Regions from separate parts of the Flavobacterium sp. DSR3-2 genome, predicted to be linked through region 1. Evidence: riboswitches for the same ligand, from Rfam matches in the RefSeq annotation. Region 1 holds a riboswitch; the other holds the start of a gene.
What was found. Region 1 has a riboswitch for S-adenosylmethionine ahead of ACP7AV_RS00275 (alpha/beta fold hydrolase). Riboswitches for the same ligand answer to the same signal wherever they lie in the genome.
Positions count from the first base shown of each region.

Region 2: another riboswitch for S-adenosylmethionine. It lies ahead of ACP7AV_RS06065 (Na+/H+ antiporter NhaC family protein); the one in region 1 lies ahead of ACP7AV_RS00275 (alpha/beta fold hydrolase).

Region 1 covers NZ_JAFCUM010000001.1:60,619-63,795, reverse strand. The annotation lists gene ACP7AV_RS00280 (hypothetical protein) at 688-897, shown strand; SAM riboswitch class I at 1,130-1,237, shown strand; gene ACP7AV_RS00275 (alpha/beta fold hydrolase) at 1,316-2,278, shown strand; gene thrA (bifunctional aspartate kinase/homoserine dehydrogenase I) at 2,297-3,177, shown strand, end outside.
Region 2 covers NZ_JAFCUM010000003.1:85,431-88,607, reverse strand. The annotation lists gene fabG (3-oxoacyl-[acyl-carrier-protein] reductase) at 1-202, opposite strand, end outside; gene ACP7AV_RS06065 (Na+/H+ antiporter NhaC family protein) at 385-1,707, opposite strand; SAM-I-IV-variant riboswitch at 1,762-1,858, opposite strand; gene ACP7AV_RS06060 (hypothetical protein) at 1,986-2,408, opposite strand; gene sucD (succinate--CoA ligase subunit alpha) at 2,626-3,177, opposite strand, start outside.

The DNA of each region.
Region 1 (3,177 bases):
CCTGCTTTAGCATTTTTTCTACTGAAAAATTATCAGTATTCATAATGAATTTGTTTCATTATGAAGAGGTTGCAATCAGTTCAAATTTTTCCTCTTGTATTCGGGTGCAAATGTATGAAACCATTTTGAATTGCAAATTAATCTTAACTTTTTTTTGCTGATAAATCTTTTTTTGGTTTAATTAAAGTAAAAAATAACTTCTGGAGCATTACGGCTATTATTTTTTTTGAAACTTATTTGGATATTTAAAAAATAATTTGCAAATTTGATTCTCTAAAAAAGTAAAAATGAAATTTAATATTTACACTATGTTTAAAGTCGCGCAGGACAATTCCTTAGGGTCGCTCATTGCATAATTTTAAATTAAATTATATAGCAAAAGCTTCCCAAATAACGGGAAGCTTTTTTTTTGAATACAACCTAATAATTTTACAGAAATAGTAGCATACATGAACAACCAAAAATTCCAGCATCCAAATAGTTCAACAGTCAATAATGTGATGAATGCAAAGGCCATTATGCGTATTTGCGTCAGTTGATTCCAAAAGTATAAGTTAGTATGATAACTTAAAACCCTTTTGGATATGTATCTAAAAGGGTTTTTTGTTTTTCTGATTTTTTTAAAATTTTAAAATAATAATTATAATGAAATCAAAAATGAGTTTAAAAATTTAATACCTAAAAATTATGAGCGCAACGAAGTATTTTACCAAGACATTTCAAGTACTAAAAAGTATTGACTTTAAGAGGAAAAAGGAAAAAGAGAGCAGTTCTAAAAATGAACTGATTCACCCTAGATTCGAAATTTCAAAAAACGATGCTTTAGCACAAAAAACTGTGCCAAATTCATTACTTTTTCTAATGTATTCCCAAGAGAATGAAGCGCTTTTTATTTAAGAAATCCGAATTTATTTTCGGTTTTGAGATCTTCAAAAAGGTATTTAAAATTGTTGTTTTGGCGAAGTAAAAAATCTAATTAGCTTTATGATACTTCGTCAAAATAACATTTGTATGTTTGTTGCTTTCAGATTTTTATTTAAACGAAACAAAAAATCGATTGCGTACAAAAATTTGGTTATTTCAAAAAATAGTGGTTACTTTGCATCTTTAAGTTCACAAACGTATTGAAATGTTATAAAGAAAGGCAGAGGGATTAGACCCGATGAAGCCTTAGCAACCCTTCGATTTATCGAAGAAGGTGCTGCATTCTACCACGCCAAACGTGGAAAGATAACACTAAGAATTTGTCTAGATAACTCCTAGCTTTCTTTCTAATATTTCCAGACACAAGTCAAAAATCATAAAAGATTTGCAATTGGAAAACAAACCAACATCCATTACATTACAAAATTTCACCACTGAAAGTGGCGCTTTTTATGCTGCCTTAAACTTAAGTTTTCAAGTTTTTGGACCAGAATTGCATACCGCGCCAATCGTTTTGGTAAATCATGCATTGACCGGAAATTCGCAAGTTGTTGGATCAACGGGGTGGTGGAATGATTTAATTGGTGCAAATAAAACTATAGATACCACAAAATATACGATACTCGCTTTTAATGTTCCCGGAAATGGTTTTGATGATTTGATTATCGAAAATTATTCGGACTTTACTACCAGAGATATTGCCAGAATTTTTATTGAAGGGATTAATTTTATTGAAATTAAAAAAACCTATGCTATTATTGGCGGTTCTGTTGGCGGAGGAATCGCGTGGGAAATGGTTGCTTTAGAACCAAAAATTACACAACACTTAATTCCTATTGCAACCGATTGGAAATCGACGGATTGGCTGATTGCCAATTGTTTTTTGCAGGAACAAATTTTGAAAAATTCTTCAAAACCTATTGAAGACGCTCGAACTCATGCGATGCTGTGTTATCGAACTCCGGAATCTTTTGCGGCAAAATTTCAGAGAACAACCAATGAAGAATTAGCAATTTTTAATGTAGAAAGCTGGTTGTTGCATCACGGCGAAAAATTGCAGAAACGTTTTCAGATCTCGTCATATAAAATGATGAATCAACTGTTGAAAACGATCGATATTACCAGAAACCGCGCTTCATTCGAAGAAATAACTTCAAAAATTGAAGCTGATATTCATATTATAGGAATCAATTCAGACTTGTTTTTTACTGCAAATGAAAATATAGCAACTTACGAGGAATTAAAAAAATATAAAAATAATGTAACTTATCAGGAAATTGTTTCCATTCACGGACACGATGCTTTTTTGATAGAATACAAACAATTACACAATTTGCTTCAGGATATATTCTAAGCCAAAAAACAGAACACAATGAAAATATTAAAATTTGGAGGTAAATCATTATCGAATGGCGACGGAATAAATAAGGTGATCGCAATAATAACCGATAAAGTAAATCAGGGTGAAGAAATTGCCATTGTGGTTTCGGCAAGAGGAAATGCTACGGATGAATTAGAAGAAATTTTAAGTATTGCATCTAAAAATGGGGATTATAAACCGCTTTTTGAGGATTTCAAAAAATACCAACAAAACGAATATGAAAGCGTTGATTTGTCTGAGGAATTCACCGTTTTGGAAAAATTATTCGAAGGCATAAGTTTAATTGGCGATTACAGCAATAAAATTAAAGATCAGATTCTGTCAAAAGGAGAGTTGCTTTCTGCAAAATTACTGACCGCTATTCTGTTTGAAAATGGAATAAATGCTTGTTTTGTTGATACTAGAGAATTGATAAAAACCGATTCTCAATTTGGTAATGCGCAACCTTTGGAACAAATTTCTAAGAAAAATGTCATCAATTATTTCAAGCAAAATAACGGAACAACGGTAAATATTATTACAGGTTTTATTGGTTCTAACAATAATAATGATACAACCACTTTAGGAAGAAACGGCAGTAATTATACCGCTTCGTTGATTGCGAATTATTTGAATGCAGAAGAATTACAAAATTATACGCACGTAGACGGAATTTATACCGCTAATCCTGATTTAGTAGTTGATGCAAAGAAAATTGATCATTTATCGTTTAATGAAGCTAATGAAATAGCCAATTTTGGTGCGACCATTCTTCATGCCAAAACCATCATTCCTTTATTGGAAAAAAACATTCCACTTCGTATTTTGAATACATTTAATCACGAAAACAAAGGAACATTAATTACTTCCAATTCTAACAAGGAAGGAATTAA
Region 2 (3,177 bases), on a different contig from region 1:
AATCGGCAGCATTTGATTGATATCCTTTAGCTTTAATTCCAAGGGCGTTCAATTCGTTTTCCAATACCAAAGCTGATTCTACAGAAGAGCTGTAAGTAAAGGCAACATTTGCACCATGTTTTGCAAAAACTTCAGCAATTCCTTTCCCAATTCCGCGACTCGCACCTGTAATTATGGCTACTTTTCCTTCTAGTAATTTCATATTTAAAAATTAGTTTAAATTTTATTTGGAGCTATTCCTGCTATCCGTTTCAATCTTTTATGATCGCTCCCGCTCACATAAAAGGATTTTCACTGCTATCAGGGCTATCTAACACTCGTCAAATATATAATAATTCCCTTTTTAAAAAAAATTCAAAAGCAATAACAGTCAAAATTCAATTCTTAAATTTTAAAGAATCGTTTTGTCCATTTATCCCAAAACGAACTGTAAATAGCCACTAATGTGAAAACTAATAAAAATAAATGATACCAAGCATTACTAATTAAATCAAAGAAATCTAATTTCCCGTTAGCGTAGCTCAATATAAGCAATACTTGAGCACCATAAGGTAAAATCCCTTGAATTATACACGAAAAAATATCCAGAATTGCAGCCGTTTTTTTAGGATTTAAATTGTATTCATCATTAATTTCTTTAGCAATCGGCCCTGTAATTACAATAGAAACCGTATTATTCGCTATCGCTAAATTAGCAAAACCTACTATAGCGCCAATTCCCGCTTGAGCTGATTTTTTACTTTTAATTCTTTTTTTAATCTGAACTAATAAATACGTTATTCCGCCCGCTTTATCTACCATGGCAGCTAAACCTCCGGTAAGCATAGACAACAAGAAAATATCAGTCATACTAGTAAAGCCTTCATATATCTTTTGCGTAAACTCCATTAGCGTAAATGAACCACTAAAATATCCAATTATACCTGCTAATAAAGTACCAATAAGCAATGTTGAAAATACATTAACACCCACAACCGCTAATATGATTACTAAAATGTAAGGTACAATTGCTATCCATGAAAAATCATTTTTTGCAATGGCAACGGTCACAATATCCGAGTTCAAACCAAGATAAAAGAACACCAGAATAGTAAAAACTGCAGCTGGAAAAGCAATAAACAAGTTAATTTTGAACTTGTCTTTTAGATCACATCCTAATGACTGCGTTGCTGCGATGGTAGTGTCAGAAATCATGGAAAGATTGTCTCCTAACATAGAACCACCTAATAAAGCGCCAGATATCAATGGTAATGAAGCGCCACTTTTATCAGCTAATGCGACAGCGATTGGACCAATCGCTACAATTGCACCTACTGAAGTTCCTGTAGCAGTTGATAAAAATGAAGCAATCAAGAAAATCCCCAATGGAAAATAGGCAACGTCGATAGTATTTATTCCAAGATTCACCACAGCGTCAACTCCGCCCATCGCTTTACTTACCACCGCGAAAGCGCCGGCCAATAAATAAATTAAACACATAGTCATGATTTTGCTTTCTCCACATCCTGCAATTAGTGTAGCAACTTTAACGTCAGTTGAAGATTTGAATAACAAAAAAGCAGCAATAATACCCACCAGAACAGCCACTGGCGATGGAAAAGCATAAAAATCTTTTAGAATAATTCCTGCTCCTAAAAAAGTAAAAATAAAAATAAATAAAGGAATTAATGCAAAGGCATTTCCTTTGTCTTTGGAAAATAAAGTCATAAAAATAATTTACAATTAAAAATTATGACGAAAAACAAAGCTAAAAATGGGAATGTAAACAACATTTTTTCCAAAGGATTTGGCTTATCGTTTTAGCACCTTGCTTGCTGTTGCAGGTTGCTATCCTATTGTAGGATTCGTGATAACGGGTGCAAAAGTAATTAATTATTTATGAAATATTTGGAATTTCATTCAAAAAATAATAATTCAAAAAAAAGCGCCACATAAAAATATGACGCAATTACAATTAAGATATTGAAAAAACAGGCTTTAAATAATTAAAAAGCCACATTCCATTTTGGTAATCTTCCATTTTCGTCAAGGAAATTTTGCAAAACTTGTCCTTCTACAAATGTTGGGATTACTTTCGTATTATCATTGAATGTTTCATACCAAACCACTTCAAGCGTGCTGATATCTTCTATTTTCATTTGTGCTGGCCAAGAATATTTTCTTCCAGTTTTTGCAAATTGGTGTCCTTCTACAATTTTATCTTTCAAGCCACCATTTTTAATTTTCAAAGTTCCGTTATTTTGAATAGTTCCAGTAGAACCAACCATAATTAACTCTTTTTCATCTCCAACGGAATACACTAAAAATACTCCAGATCCTTCTGAAGCATTACAAACTTCTGCTAAACTATCTTCTGTAGTAAATGAAAACTGATTGGTAACTTTAAATTTTTTTAATTCTTTGTACATGTTATTTTATTTTTATTTGAACTGGCTTCGGCAAAAAAATACCCCACAAAACCGTGAGGTCAATTAGAAACCATTCGTTTGTATTTACTTTTATTAGTATTGAATCTGAAAAAAACAAATCCGTTTAATAAAGTACAAAGATATTTCTTTAATTCAATTTATAATAAAAAAGCCCCACAAATGTGAGGCTTTTAAAAATATTTAATCAGAGTTTAGATTAACCTAAAACTTCTTTTACTTTTTTACCAATTTCAGCTGGAGAATCTACTACGTGAATTCCACATTCTCTCATGATTTGTTTTTTAGCTTCTGCAGTATCGTCAGATCCACCAACGATTGCACCTGCATGTCCCATTGTACGTCCTGGAGGAGCGGTAACTCCTGCAATGAATCCTACAACTGGTTTACGGTTACCATCAGCTTTGATCCAATGAGCAGCATCAGCTTCTAATTGTCCACCAATTTCACCTATCATTACGATACATTCTGTTTCTGGGTCGTTCATCAATAATTCAACTGCTTCTTTTGTAGTGGTTCCAATAATTGGGTCTCCACCAATACCAATTGCAGTAGTGATTCCTAGTCCTTGTTTTACTACTTGGTCAGCTGCTTCGTACGTTAATGTTCCCGATTTAGAAACAATACCAACAGTTCCTTTTTTGAAAACAAAACCTGGCATGATACCAACTTTAGCTTCACCCGGGGTGATTATTCCTGGGCAGTTAGGTCCTATTAATCGAGCGTTTCTTTCTTTAACATAACTATTTGC